Regions from separate parts of the Aliivibrio sp. A6 genome, predicted to be linked through region 1. Evidence: predicted binding sites of a transcription regulator. Region 1 holds the regulator's gene; the other holds the start of a gene.
The links. The regulator CRP, encoded in region 1, controls carbon source genes, mostly activating them, when cyclic AMP is high. The targets are predictions, from matches to a motif close to TGTGANNNNNNTCACA.

Region 2: the regulator CRP is predicted to act here: its motif matches at 5,903-5,918, upstream of cdd (cytidine deaminase).

What each region holds. Positions count from the first base shown of each region.
Region 1 is NZ_JARACR010000006.1:130,660-138,687, reverse strand. Features, by position in the region: gene PVK70_RS05965 (aspartate aminotransferase family protein) at 1-969, shown strand, start outside; gene astA (arginine N-succinyltransferase) at 1,121-2,137, shown strand; gene astD (succinylglutamate-semialdehyde dehydrogenase) at 2,150-3,607, shown strand; gene PVK70_RS05950 (DUF1338 domain-containing protein) at 3,620-4,414, shown strand; gene crp (cAMP-activated global transcriptional regulator CRP) at 4,485-5,117, opposite strand; gene PVK70_RS05940 (OsmC family protein) at 5,363-5,764, shown strand; gene hslU (HslU--HslV peptidase ATPase subunit) at 5,839-7,173, opposite strand; gene hslV (ATP-dependent protease subunit HslV) at 7,192-7,716, opposite strand; gene PVK70_RS05925 (SPOR domain-containing protein) at 7,908-8,028, opposite strand, start outside.
Region 2 is NZ_JARACR010000003.1:140,436-148,463, forward strand. Features, by position in the region: gene PVK70_RS02980 (hypothetical protein) at 36-206, shown strand; gene aqpZ (aquaporin Z) at 263-949, opposite strand; gene PVK70_RS02990 (YceI family protein) at 1,230-1,802, opposite strand; gene PVK70_RS19080 (DUF3307 domain-containing protein) at 2,255-2,377, opposite strand; gene PVK70_RS02995 (hypothetical protein) at 2,370-3,020, opposite strand; gene sbcB (exodeoxyribonuclease I) at 3,430-4,854, shown strand; gene PVK70_RS03005 (CidA/LrgA family protein) at 4,851-5,201, shown strand; gene PVK70_RS03010 (CidB/LrgB family autolysis modulator) at 5,201-5,878, shown strand; gene cdd (cytidine deaminase) at 6,027-6,935, shown strand; gene PVK70_RS03020 (amidase family protein) at 7,043-7,372, opposite strand; gene PVK70_RS03025 (iron-containing redox enzyme family protein) at 7,614-8,028, opposite strand, start outside.

The DNA of each region.
Region 1 (8,028 bases):
GAACCTGCGATTCGTTTGGCCAAAAAACTCACAGAGGTGTCATTTGCTGAAAAAGTTTTCTTTGCTAACTCAGGTGCAGAAGCAAATGAAGCCGCTCTTAAATTAGCGAGACGATGGGCTGTCGATGTTCATGGAGAAGAAAAAAGTGAAATCATCGCATTTAAACAAGGCTTCCATGGTCGAACTTTCTTTACCGTAACCGTCGGTGGCCAAGCGGCTTATTCTGATGGTTTTGGTCCTAAGCCCGGTGATATCTCTCATCTTGAATACAATAATCTTGCAGAGCTTGAAGCGCACATGTCAGAAAAAACCTGTGCAATTATGATGGAGCCATTGCAAGGTGAAGGTGGATTAATTTCTCCTACATCAGAATTTGTAGAAGGTGTTAGATCACTGTGTGATAAATACAACGCACTGCTTATTTTTGATGAAGTACAAACGGGTAATGGTCGTACTGGTGACTTTTACGCGTACCAAGGCTTAGGCGTTACGCCTGATATTTTAAGTACTGCAAAATCACTGGGTGGTGGTTTTCCAATTGGTGCCATGCTAACAACGACAGAGCTGGCTCAACACTTAAAAGTGGGTACACATGGATCAACTTATGGTGGTAACCCATTAGCATGTGCTGTTGCTGAAGCCGTTGTGGAAGAAGTGGCAAAGCCAGAAACATTGGCTGGCGTAAAAGAGCGTGAGCAATGGTTCCGCGATGGGCTAGAAGCGTTAAATGCAAAATACGATATGTTCGCAGAGATCCGCGGCAAAGGCTTGCTACTTGGCGCCGCATTAAATGACGCATGGCAAGGCCGTGCTCGCGATGTTCTTGTAGCAGCAGGCGAACAAGGGCTAATGGTTCTTGTTGCTGGAGTCAATGTTGTTCGATTTACTCCGTCGCTAGTTATTACTAAAGAAGACGTAGAGCTTGGTTTTGAGCGTCTAGATAAAGCACTTGCGTCATTAAATAAATAGATTCACATAAGGATTTGGGCAACACCAGTAGATAGGGTTGCCCTTCTTTTATTTAGATTAATTATCTAGTGCTCACTCCAATAGATAGTCTTGAAGTTTTATCTATTGGACTTAGCATAGTCTACGCAACATCGCATCGGAGGGAATATTGATGCTTGTTATTCGTCCTATCACTCAGGAAGATTATCCTGCGCTTCATCAGTGTGCTGTGGAATCCGGTCATGGTTTCACCTCGCTACCCGTTAACGAAGAACAATTACGAAATCGAATTGATCACTCCATAGATAGTTTTGAAAAAGAAGTTCAAGAGCCTGGAACAGAAGGTTACCTAATGGTTGGCCAAGATTCAGTAACGGGGGAAGTTACAGGAACTACAGGAATAGAGGCTGCGGTTGGTTTGGATTCTCCCTTCTATAATTATCACATCAGTAAAGTGGTTCATTTCTCACGTAAGCTCAATGTTAATAATGTCGTGAAGGTACTGACTTTTGGCAGTAATTACACTGGCAGTACTGAGATCTGTACGCTTTTCTTACGCCCAGAGTTTCGTGAAGGCCTGAATGGCCGTTTGATGTCTAAAGCGCGTTTTTTAATGATGGCGGAACATCCGCATCGTTTTTCGGACACTATTTTTGCAGAAATGCGTGGTGTTTCTGATGCAGAAGGGGAGTCACCATTTTGGAAATGGCTGCAAAAACACTTCTTCTCAATTGATTTTACTGAAGCGGATTATCTAACGGGTATTGGATATAAAGGATTCATTGCTGATCTTATGCCTAAGCTACCAATCTACGTTAGCTTATTAAGTAAAGAGGCTCAGGCGGTTATCGGTAAGGTGCATGACAACACTAAACCTGCTCTAAGACTATTAGAAAATGAAGGTTTCCGCTGTCGAGGTTATGTCGATATTTTTGATGCAGGGCCAACGGTTGAATGTGATTTACGCAGCATTGAATCGGTGCGAAATTCATTTAAAGCTAAAGTTATCATCACAGAGCATAACAGCTCACAGCAGTATTTAATTGCAAACACATCGTTTGAGAATTTCAGAGCAACAGCAACCACCGCCGCTTATGATAAAGCGACTGATACCGTTCATTTAACGCAAGAAGCGGCAACGGCATTGCAAGTAGAAGTGGATGATTACGTACGTTTATTAGCTCAATAGAGGACAAAGGATATGACACATTGGATTGCAGGGGATTGGGTTTCAGGACAAGGTGAAACCATACAATCAGTAAGCCCATACAACAGTGAAGTGGTGTGGGAAGGAGACAGCGCAACCAAAGAACAGGTTGAGTCTGCTGTTAGTGCGGCACGTCATGCCTTTATTGAGTGGAAAAAACAGCCTTTTGAAGCGCGCCAAGCGGTTATCGAGCGCTTTGCTGAATTGGTAAAAGAGAATGCTGATAAAGTTGCTGAAGTTATTGCAAAAGAGACGGGTAAACCTTTCTGGGAAACAAAAACCGAAGCGGGAGCTATGGTGGGGAAAATCGCGATTTCCATTCGTGCTTACCATGAAAGAACGCCACATAAAGAGCGTGAAGCTGCAGGGAATAAAATTGTACTAAGACATCGCCCACTAGGAGTAATGGCTGTCTTTGGGCCGTATAACTTCCCAGGACACCTACCAAATGGTCATATCGTTCCTGCGTTACTTGCGGGTAATACCGTGGTATTAAAACCTTCAGAGCAAACACCATGGACCAGTGAAGTAATTATGCAGCTGTGGCAGCAAGCCGGTTTACCTAATGGAGTGATTAACTTAGTACAAGGTGCTCGTGAAACGGGTGAAGCACTGGCTAGCGCTAAAGGGATTGATGGGTTGTTGTTTACCGGCAGTGCGAATACAGGGCATATTTTACATCGCCAATTTGCAGGAGATACAGGGAAAATGCTGGCCTTAGAAATGGGGGGGAATAACCCAATGGTGATCTCTCATAATTTTGGAGATCGAGAAGCGACGGTTTATACCATTATTCAGTCAGCTTTTATCAGTGCTGGTCAGCGTTGTACTTGTGCTCGTCGTCTGTATGTGCAAAAAGGCCAAGCTGGAGATGAGTTAGTTGTGCGTCTTGTTGAGGTCGCAAAAAGCATTGTGGTTGACCAACCTTTTGCTGATAACGCGCCATTCATGGGACCGCAAATATCCGTCGCTGCGGCAGAGTTTATTTTAAATGCTCAGAAGAATTTACAAGCTTTAGGTGGTGAATCACTGCTTGAGGCGAAAAGCTTAGGCCACGCCTTTGTTTCTCCGGGCATTATCGATGCGACTAATGTAGCTGAATTACCGGATGAAGAATACTTTGGCCCATTATTGCAAATAGTACGCTATGAAACCTTAGAAGAGGCGGTAGATCTGGCTAATGGCACTCGTTATGGGTTATCGGCAGGTCTTGTTTCAACTGATGACAATGAGTGGGAATATTTTGTAGAGCATATTCGTGCAGGTATTGTAAATCGTAACCGTCAATTAACTGGAGCAAGTGGTGACGCGCCATTTGGTGGTCCGGGGGCATCAGGCAATATGAAACCAAGTGCCTACTATGCGGCAGATTATTGTGCCTACCCAATGGCCTCAATGGAAGGCGATGCCTGTGAAATTCCCGCTCAACTGTCTCCGGGTTTAACTTTATAAGAGGTGATAGGCATGAATAACGTAACGTCTTTATTTTCGTCATTATGGCAAGATTATATTACTCGTTTATCCCCATCGGCAGGAAAGGTTCATCAGTTATTATCTAATGGCGATGAATTGATTAACGATCACATTGCATTACGTACGTTTAACTTGCCTAAGGTTGGCTTGCAAACGTTAGCTGCCCCATTTTTAGCAATAGGGTATAAAGCGTGTGAGACGTATGATTTTGAAGCGAAAAAACTCAAAGCACAGCATTTTGAGCATCCAGATCCTAATGCGCCACTTGTTTTTATTAGTGAGATTTTAGTTGAAGAGCTATCGCTTGAAACTCAGAACATTATTCATGCTTTGGTTGAACAGGTGCCAGCGCATTATTTTGCGACCAGCGATTTTCTTTCAGCGGGCCGTCCTTGGGCGTTAAGTTTTGAGGAATATCAAATCTTAGCAAAAGAGAGTGAGTATGCTTCTTGGCTGGCAGCTCATGGTTATGGTGCTAATCACTTTACGGTTTATGTTAATCAGCTTGAAGCGTTTGCTGAAGTGGTTGATGTGAACCAACACTTACGTGATGCTGGTTTTGCAATGAACGAAGTGGGTGGTGAAGTGAAAGGCTCTCCTGAGGTTTACTTAGAACAGTCATCAACCATGGCCGATAAAGTGAAAGTGAGCTTTACTGAGGGTGAGTTTGACATCCCAGGTGGATTTTATGAGTTTGCTAAGCGTTATTCGCTACCTAATGGCAAGATATATACAGGATTTGTCGCTGCATCTGCTGATAAAATTTTTGAAAGCACAGACAGTTAATTCTAAAATTTAGGCATAAAAAAACGCAGCTCAAGAGCTGCGTTTTTATTCGTTTAAGATAAGCGTTAAATTAACGAGTACCGTAAACTACGATTGTTTTACCGTGTGCAGAGATCAAGTTTTGCTCTTCAAGCATCTTCAAGATACGGCCAACAGTTTCACGTGAACAACCTACAATTTGACCGATCTCTTGACGAGTGATCTTAATTTGCATGCCATCTGGGTGAGTCATTGCATCTGGTTGTTTAGCTAGATTCAATAGAGTCTGAGCGATACGGCCTGTAACGTCTAGGAATGCTAAATCACCTACTTTTTGGCTAGTGATTTGTAGACGAGTTGCCATTTGAGCAGAAAGACGCATCAGAATATCTGGGTTTACTTGAATAAGCTGACGGAATTTCTTAAATGAAATTTCAGCCACTTCACAAGGGCTTTTAGCACGAACCCATGCTGAACGTTCTTGACCTTCTTCAAACAAGCCAAGCTCACCGATGAAGTCACCTTGGTTAAGGTAAGAAAGGATCATTTCTTTACCTTCTTCATCTTTGATTAGTACAGCAACAGAACCTTTTACGATGTAGTAAAGTGTCTCAGCTTTTTCACCAGCGTGGATTAAAGTACTTTTTGAAGGGTACTTATGAATGTGACAATGAGATAAGAACCACTCTAATGTTGGGTCTGTCTGAGGTTTACCTAGAACCATACTTTATACTTCCTCTGCGTTTGCCAAGTAGGCGATGTCCATTTTAAAATAACTGAGCCAAATATCAGTTTGGCCTATAGAATATGGTTATCGGAACAAGGCTGCATGTTCGTTGAGATAATTGATAAAATCATACCTTGTTTCGCCGTTGATTTCTTGACTTTGATCGTATGAAATGTGCGACCAAGGGCACAATTTCGTGAAATGGATCACGAGTTTTCTTTTTATGTAGTAAAGAGGCTTTTATGAACGCTGAAGTTAAATGGATTGAGGGATTTACTTTCCTAGGTCAATCTCAATCTGGCCACTCTGTGGTAATGGATGGAAATGGTGGTGAAAAAGCCCCAAGCCCGATGGAAATGGTATTAATGGCCGCTGGTGGATGCAGTTCTGTTGATGTTGTAGATGGACTTAAATCTGCAAATCAAAAAGTAACAGGCTGTATTGCTAAGTTATCAAGCGCGCGTCGTGAAACTGCGCCAAAGCTGTTTACTCATGTGAATATTCATTTTGAAGTGAGTGGTGATAATCTGGATCCTAGCATTGTTGAGCAAGTTACTGCTGATTCATTACAGAAGTATTGTTCAGTATGTTTAATGCTAGGTGAAGGCATTGATATGACACACTCTTGGGAAATCGTGGCTTAAAATAATGCGTTTCCTAAAGAGAAAGCCTCGCTAATTTTCATTAACGAGGCTTTATTTAGCATAAAGGCTAAAAATTACAGAATGAAGCGACTTAAATCTTCATCTGCGACTAGCTTGCCTAAACGCGAACTTACGTATTCAGCATCAACAACTAAGCTCTCGCCGTGTTTTTCAGAAGCATCGTAAGAGATCTCTTCCATTAAGCGTTCCATCACCGTATGTAAGCGACGAGCACCAATGTTTTCTGTACTTTCGTTTACTTGGAAAGCGGACTCAGCAATACGAGTGATGCCATCTTCAGTAAATTCAACGCTTACATTTTCGGTTGCCAATAGAGCTATGTATTGTTCAGTTAATGACGCGTTTGGTTCCGTTAAGATACGTTTGAAGTCATTTGCTGTTAATGCTTCAAGCTCAACACGGATAGGTAAACGGCCTTGTAACTCAGGGATTAGATCAGACGGTTTTGCCATCTGGAATGCACCCGATGTGATGAATAACATATGATCGGTTTTCACCATACCGTGTTTAGTGCTTACTGTGCTGCCCTCAACTAATGGCAGTAAATCACGTTGCACACCTTCACGAGAAACATCACCTGAATGAGAGTTTGAGCCTTTACAGATCTTGTCTATTTCATCGATAAATACGATACCGTGGTTTTCTACGTTAAAGATGGCTTGTTCTTTTAGTTCTTCAGGATTAACCAGTTTCACGCCTTCTTCTTCTGTTAGTGCTTTAAGGGCATCAACAATTTTCATCTTACGCTTTTTGGTTGTATTACCGCCTGATAGGTTTTGGAACATACCTTGAAGTTGGTTTGTCATCTCTTCCATGCCAGGAGGAGCCATGATCTCTACACCGACCTGAGGTGCTGCAACATCCACTTCAATTTCTTTGTCGTCTAGCTTGCCTTCACGCAGTTTTTTACGGAAAGATTGACGGGTACCAGAATCATTATCACCTTCTTCGTTATTACCCCATGCATCTCGCGCTGGTGGTAATAAAATATCTAGGATTCGGTCTTCTGCTTGCTCCTCAGCTCGGAATTTTACTTTTTCAACGGCTTGTTGGTGTGTCATTTTGATAGCAACATCGGTTAAATCACGAATGATACTCTCAACTTCTTTACCAACGTAACCTACTTCAGTGAACTTAGTCGCTTCAACTTTAATGAAAGGCGCATTTGCTAACTTCGCCAAACGACGTGCAATCTCTGTTTTACCTACACCAGTAGGACCAATCATTAGGATATTTTTAGGCGTAACTTCGGCACGTAAATTTGGTTCCAATTGCATACGACGCCAGCGGTTACGAAGTGCAATCGCGACTGAACGTTTTGCTTTATCTTGACCAATAATATGGCTATCTAGTTCGTGTACAATTTCACGAGGAGTCATTTCAGACATGGGAATTCCTTATTTTGGTTAAGCGTTCAGTTCTTCAACGGTATGATTGTGGTTGGTGTATACGTCGATATCACCAGCAATAGTTAACGCTTTTGTGGCAATTTCACGAGCATCTAAATCGGTATTCTCCAGTAATGCGGTCGCTGCAGAGCGAGCAAAATAGCCACCAGAACCGATAGTTAGTAAATCATTGTCCGCGTTGATTAAATCGCCCGTACCACTGATGATAAGAGAAGTGGTTTTGTCTGCCACAATTAACATTGCTTCAAGGCGACGCAATGCTCGGTCACTACGCCATTCTTTAGCTAACTCAACCGCAGCTTTGGTTAAGTTACCTTGGTGCATTTCTAATTTTCGTTCACACAGGTCGAACAGAATAAAGGCATCTGCTGTGCTACCAGCAAAACCAACAAGAACAGAATCATTGTATAGACGACGTACTTTTTTTACGTTGCCTTTTGCGATCATATCACCTTGAGATGCTTGGCCATCGCCAGCAACCACGACTTTGCCTTCACGGCGTACAGAAACAATTGTAGTCACGAGTAAAACCTCTTATTCGACGACGCCATTAATTAAAGCATGACATCATCTTCATGATTATTACTATTGTAATGGGGGGAAGGAGTAGGGTTTTCAAGTTGAATAGATAGAAAAAAGGAGCACTCAATGCGCTCCTTTTTAAATGTGTGATGCTATTAGCGATTTTAATCGCTGCACTTATTGATGAGTGATTACTGATCTTTCCAGATAGCGCAAGGTTCGATTTTAGCTCGTTGTAACTTATGGCGATCTTTTTCTGCATCACGTTTAAATTTATACGGTCCAAGAACCACTTTATACCAACTACTGCCG
Region 2 (8,028 bases), on a different contig from region 1:
TTCATCAACATTTAATTGGTTAAAGAGTAAGTGATATGTTTAATTTAGAAGGATATTGTGATTGGTGCCAAAAACCGGCAATGGTTTTACAGCATCAATATTGTGATGGTGCAAAATATTATGCCTGTGAGCACTGCAATGATTACGCCAAAATCGATATCCGATTATATGATTTGGCCGAAATGGAAAACATGGCTCAAAAGTAAAACATGCCGATGACAACCTCATCGGCATTTTTATATCTCTAATAACACTGTCTCTATTATGACTCTTTCGCCATCACTTTATAGATAAGTGCCCCCATTATCGCACCAACAATCGGCGCAATCCAAAACAACCATAATTGTGACGTAGCCCAGTCACCAACATACACGGCAACCGCGGTACTACGAGCCGGGTTAACTGATGTATTGGTAACAGGAATACTGATAAGGTGAATAAGCGTTAAACATAAGCCTATCGCAATTGGAGCAAAACCTGCTGGGGCTCGGCTATCTGTTGCCCCCATGATTACAATTAAGAACATTGCAGTTAGTACGACTTCTGTAATAAGTGCCGCTGTCATTGTGTAGCCACCAGGAGAGTGATCCCCAAATCCATTTGATGCAAAACCACCTGCCAAGTCAAAACCCGATTGACCGCTTGCAATTAGATATAAAATACCACCTGCCGCAATACCACCCAGCACTTGAGATATAATGTATGGCACTACATCTTTCGCATCAAAACGTCCACCAATCCACAAACCTACCGACACTGCTGGGTTTAAATGACAACCGGATATATGGCCAATAGCAAACGCCATTGTTAATACTGTTAGACCAAACGCAAGTGCTACGCCTACAAAACCTATACCTAGCTCAGGGAAGCCAGCGGCTAATACAGCACTACCACAACCGCCTAGCACTAACCAAAACGTACCTATAAACTCTGCCATGTATTTATTCATAATAATTCCTATATAATTTTTATCTCTTGATTTCGCTTTAATTTTTTATCCCGAATCAAGTTATTGTTCAAAAAGAATATAGGTGATGATTAACAAAATAGACACTTTTAGGCTTTCATTTATCTCTTATTTTCACTTTTAAGACACAATTCCAAAGACTGTAACACTAATTTATACTGTAATTACAGATATTTGAAAGCATTACACAGATCAATTTAATCGCGAGATAATAAAAAAACCTAGAAATATCCAGACTTTTTTATACTTAAGAAATAAATCCTTATTTTTTAAATACTAATGCAAGAGAAACTGGAACTCTATCCGATATTTTTATTCCACCAACAGTTGCAGCAAGTTTCGTTAAGTTCTCACTAGGAAGTCCAAAATCTGAAGCGCCTACAATTACTGATGAAGACGAGCTCACCATTACATAGTTGTCATTTTTTAAGATTACAACAGGAAAGCCAATTGATTTTGTTTTACCATACATTGTGACTTGCACAGGAATAACTAGCTTTTTAGGTCCATTAGATAGCGCAGCCAAGTCCACTTTACCGCTTACTTTAACATCAGGGTATTTCACTGACTCAAAGAATATATCATTCAATCTAGCATCTCTAATAGGGATCCCAGTACTGATCCCTTTTAGATTTACATCGATAGAAAATTTCCCACTTTCACTTAATTCACCAGATAACGTGTTTATTGTGGCTGGTTCTACAACAAATTGGTTTTTAATTGTAGTAAAGCTGACTGAAGATAATTTAGATTCTAAAAGATAGTTATCAGCAGCTAAAGAGTGGGTGGATATCAGAGCAAGAGCAAGACCAAAAGAAGATAATATTTTTTTCATTATAGTTAACCTTATATTGAGTTATTGTTTTGAATCGATCGAATAATACTCCTAATAAAATGAATCAAATAAAGAATTAAATCGATTGAACTGAAGCATTTTTTCAATGAGATGTAGTCCACAATTCAATCAATGTAAATGAACTAAACTGCAGTAACACAGAATCAATTACACCCTCTCTTTCTAATCACTTAATTTTAACATCTAAACCAAGTGATACTAAGGTTCCGAGCAATGTAGTGATAACCACAGATAACATTGAACCAATCAATACATATTCAGTCATGCTTCGATCGTTTGATTTATTCAATTCACCAAATCTAAATATTGACTTAGCTGCTAATACAAAACCCACCGCTGAATAACTCCCTACGAGGGTAAAGGTCAATATTAAAACTCGTTCTAAATAACCAATCAACTCACCACCAGCGACAAGACCACTAATACTAGAATTACTCTCTCCACCTAATATTGGATTCTTTCTTTGATTCTACCCATTGCTTTGGTTGTAGATAGAAATCGCAGATAATATGTATCAGCAAGAACGGTATTAGAATACCAAAAAAATCAAACATGCCTCAATCCCACCACTTTGTTTATAAATTTTCGATTTAACTCACTAATTAACGGCCAACCAGAAGCTTTAAGTGACTTACTGATAGTTGAGGTCGCAACATTAAGCTTTTCTGCTAGCTCACCAACCAGCAAACCTTCATTAGTTTGAAGCATAGGAAGAATCACTTCACATTGGCGCGAAGTTAATTCGGTGAGTTGTCTATCAAGATATTTAAAGAGTAAGTCAAAGTACTCTGTGAGCTCGGAGCTGTCAGAATCAAAAAATAACCTCGCGTTTTTCAAGGCTTTTAACCCTCGACCAGAAAGAACAAATGCTTCACCCATTGATTCAGACACCGACTCGCGTAAATCGGCATTAGAGGCAATAGCAAAACTAATGCGGCTATCAAACTCATTACCAAGAGACTTAATACCAAGCCGATAAATAATGGTGTATCTCAGAGCGCTTTCGATATCATGGACTACAGACTGAAACTCATCACCACGCTCAATACTATGTACATTTGATGAATTCCCTTCAGTAATCCATTTCTGGATCTCTTTGATTCGATTAAGTAATTGTTCAAACTGCTCAGAGGTTAACTTAGTTGAATTGACAATATCGCCGCTGATCACTGCGATAGGTTGATAGGTATGCTCCACATTAAAATTCCTCTTTTGCATGAAAATGTAAATTTAGCCGTTTTTGGCTAATAATGCAAATTTAGCCATTTTTGGCTAATAACGCGAATTTAGCCATTTTTGGCTAATAATTAAGAATCGGGAGATCTACCGAAAACTTTCCCACATCCAATAAACGTTACGCATCACGCTAACTCAGAATGAAGTAACTAAGGTGATAATTTCCCCTCCCTCTTTAATCGACTGCAGAACAATTAACTGTGTCTTGCTCAATTTAAGCAGTTCAACTTGGTTTCGCATGGTTCAATAATATCTCTGCAATCACGTTATCAACATCCTTTTAATTTTTATCTCTCTTCCCTTCCTAATCCCTTGCGATTATGTGATAGATCTCTGATAATTAATGTATTGCTCTTAATTGGACACACTTATGCCGCAGGATAACGCACCAAGTTTCTTCTTTTTCGATTATGAAACATGGGGAACTAGCCCATCTCTCGATCGCCCATGCCAATTTGCTGGGGTTCGTACCGATGAAGATTTCAATATCATTGGTGAGCCATTAGTTATTTACTGCCGCCCTCCCATTGATTATCTGCCCTCTCCTGAAGCGTGTTTAATTACGGGAATCACTCCGCAAACCGCAGTAAGCAAGGGCTTATCTGAGCCTGAGTTTATCGCCAAAATTCATCATGAGTTATCACAGCCAAATACGTGTTCATTAGGCTATAACAACATTCGTTTTGATGATGAAGTCTCTCGCTACACCTTATATCGTAACTTCTTCGAACCGTATGGTTGGAGCTGGCAGAACGGTAACTCTCGTTGGGATTTACTTGATGTGATGCGTGCTGTTTATGCCCTACGTCCTGAAGGCATCGAGTGGCCAAAAGACGAAGAAGGCAAACCAAGCTTTAGACTAGAAAAACTCTCTCAAGCAAATGGTATTGAGCATGAAAATGCCCACGATGCGATGGCCGATGTAATTGCCACCATCGAGTTAGCAAAAGTCGTTAAAAAAGCACAACCAAAAATGTTTAACTACTTGCTTTCTATGCGTAACAAGAAAAAAGCAGCGACATTAATCGACATAGTAGAAATGACGCCATTAATGCACGTGTCTGGCATGTTTGGCGTAGATAGAGGCAATATTAGCTGGATTGTGCCTGTTGCTTGGCATCCTACTAATAATAACGCTGTAATTACGATTGATTTAGCATTAGACCCTAGTGTATTCCTAGAATTAGATGCAGAGCAATTGCATCAACGCATGTATACCAAGCGTGCTGATCTTGCGCCTGATGAATTGCCAGTTCCGGTTAAGTTAGTGCATTTAAACAAATGTCCTGTTCTTGCGCCGGCTAAAACACTGACTGCTGAGAATGCAGCGAACCTCAATGTGGACAGAGAAGCCTGCCTACGCAATCTTAAAGTGATCCGTGATAATCCAGAGATCAGACAAAAGCTAATTGCGCTTTACAGCATTGAACCTAATTACGAGAAATCGACCAATGTAGATACGCTTCTATATGATGGTTTCTTCTCTCATGCTGATAAAACGACGATTGATATGATCCGTCAATCAACGCCTGAACAGCTTATCGATTTTGAACCTAATGTCACTGACCCTCGCATTAAACCATTATTGTTCCGTTACCGTGCGCGTAATTTCCCGCATACGCTTAATGAAGCTGAACAATTAAAGTGGCAGGCTCATCTGCAAGATTATTTCCAAACCCATTTACCTGATTACGAATCAAGTTTTGAAACTTTGTATTTGGAATCTGAAGGTAATGACAAGAAAACCGCTATTTTGCGGGCCGTTTATAATTACGTACAACAGTTAGTATCATGATTAAATACCTTTATTCTTTCGCATGGATTTTTGCTTCATTGTTTGCTGGAAACGGCATTCAATCGTGGTTAAATATTTCAGTACCGGGCAGTATTATTGGAATGCTGATTTTATTCACTGCAATGGTTATTGGTGTATGCAGGCCGGACTGGGCTGCGACAGGTTGCCAATTCTTCATGCGGAATATGTTGATTTTATTTATTCCAATCTCTGTTGGGTTAATGACGCATTTCGATTTATTAATCAACAATGCGATTCCAATCATTGTCAGTACCGCTGGTGGTTCATTACTGGTTTTAGTTTGTCTTTCATTACTTATTGATCGTCTTGATAGAGGAAACAAATAATGTGGGTCATTTTAACCGTTATTGTTTTTTATTCAGCGCGTTGGTTCGCTAAACGTTTTCCTCACCCAATCAATAATCCATTATTGCTGAGTGTTTTTATCGTTATCCCGATCTTGATGGTATTACAGGTACCTTATGAAACTTACTATGCCGACAATGCATTTTTAAGTTACTTGCTGCAACCTGCTGTTGTTGCTCTGGCGTACCCGCTGTATGAGCAGTTACCGCATATTCGTGCAAACTGGAAAATCATCCTACTTGCTTGTAGTGTTGGCTCACTGTTCTCTATGCTGTCAGGTGCTTTCTTAGCGGTATGGATGGGTGCTGATATGCAATTGGTTGCGAGTATTTTACCAAAATCAGTGACCACACCAATTGCGATGGCTATCTCAAGTCAATTACAAGGTGAGGCGGCTATCGCGGCTATCTTAGTGTTATTAGCAGGCTTAATGGGCGCTATCTGTGCTTATCCTATTTATAATATGTTGGGAATTAAAAGCTCACTGGCAAGAGGATTAACCATGGGTAATGTCTCTCACGCCCTTGGTACTGCACAAGCTGCTGAAGTTAACTCTCAAGATGCGGCGTTTAGCTCTCTTGCCTTGGTTATTTGTGGGATCATCACTTCATTAGTTGCGCCACTTATTTATACGTTATTGGTATTTATAAAAGGCTAATTGGTTAAAACCCCTTCAAATCAGTGTGACATCTCTCTCATTGATGTAAATAATGTATCTTTACATCAATGAGTGTGATATTGATCTATGTTTCTATGGCTATAGTCCCTAATAATGAGCCCAGAAGAAATTAAAAAGGATCACACTGATGACCACTCTACACTCTACAACAGTACAACAACGCTTAGAAAATGCCCTTTCTGATCTGCCTGCAGATTTACAATCAGCGCTGTCTTCTTTCATTAACACCCAATTTAAAGGCATCATTACTAAAGCGCAGTTTCAAGGCCTACTTGCTGACAGCAAACTTAGTGACAAAGAATTACGTTTAGCCTTACTTCCTCTTGCCGCGGCTTTCTCTGTTGCCCCAATTTCTAATTTTTATGTTGGTGCGATTGTTCGTGGTAACTCAGGTGACCTTTATTTTGGTGCAAACATGGAGTTTAGTGGTGTTCAATTGGGCCAAACGGTTCATGCTGAGCAATCTGCGATTAGTCACGCTTGGATCAACGGTGAAACCGGAATATCTGACATTACTATCAATTTCAGTCCTTGTGGCCACTGTCGTCAATTCATGAACGAACTGACAACGGCTGATAGTTTAATGGTTCAACTGCCTGAGCGTGATGAGAAGTCATTGCAAGAGTATTTACCAGAATCATTTGGTCCTAAAGATCTGGGTATTGAAGGCGGTTTATTAGCGTCTGTATCGCATGATCTAACACTAAAGACGGATTCTGCTTTATTGATTAGTGCTGTAGAAGCAGCGAATCATAGCCATGCACCTTATTCACATAACATCAGTGGTATTGCGCTTGAAATGAAAAGCGGTCACATTTATCACGGCATGTACGCTGAGAATGCGGCGTTTAATCCAAGCTTACCTCCACTTCAAGTGGCCCTTATTCATGCCAATATGTCTCGTGAGTGTTTATCAGACATCACAACCGCAGCCTTGGTTGAAAACCATAAAGGCGCAATTAGCCACTTAGCAATAACTAAAAGTACATTAGAGGCGCTTAGCCCTGAAGTGACTTTAGAGTACGCTGCGATATAAGTGGATTAAGAGTCAATCAAAAAAAGAGGAGCTAATTTGCTCCTCTTTTTTTTAACTCAACAGCTCAACGGCCAGCTTTTCTCAAAGTACTTATCCAGAAAATAAGTCTATTGATTTTGTTTCCATCGGATCGCAGCATCAATCAATTGTCTATCCATACCCTTTTTACCCAGTAACGAGATCCCCCATGGTGAATCGTTCACCGAAAACCAAGGTAAATGTAGTTGAGGTAGATCAGCTAAGCTTGCTAATGAAGTGTATTTCAAAATGACTGAATTGAGCTTATATAATTGCTCATCTGACGCGGTTACTGGTGGTGCAATGTTTGTTGTAGTTGGCATTAACAACAAGGTTTTCTCATCCAACAGTGACTCTAAAACAGATTGAACAAGATCTCTCTGCTCTAATGCAATTGTAGGAGAGTAATAAAGAATCATACTAAGTATTGAAGATTCATACTGAGAAATAAAGTATCACACTAAAAGGGCAGCATTCGCATCCATATGCTGCCTTTTCAAGTATGAACATACCCCAATTTAGATTGATTCATTCAACAACCGCAGTAAAAAATCCCTTTCAAAGAATATACCGCAATATGATTGACTTGTCGGATTATGATGTATAATCGAAATGCAATTTAAGTACCTCATTTTCTCAACAAGGCACTCAGGTTATCTATTAGCAATTTTCGCGTACGATTTTATCAATATAGCGATAATACTCTTCTGCTACTCGAAAGCGGATGAGAACCCCGCGAGCCATCTCCTGACAGCAACGTTCACTTTGCTCCGCATATGGTAATAGAATATTGTTGAGCCATTCCTTACCATGAATTGCGTCAATATGAATATGCTCACGGTGATAAGCAATTGCTTCTTCTGGAAAGCCACATCTTTCCATGCCTTTAGTCACTGCTTTGAATCTAACGGGGGCTGAGCCTTCAATCAAACCAATCGCTCCAAATAACCGGGGAATGTATTTTCTTCTAAGCGCCCAAAACGTTACAAGGTTCCCGTTCATCAAGCACGGTGTCGGGATATTAGTTGGTAACGAAAGAGATACTTCGTCTAGTAGATTTCTACAATACCTAGAT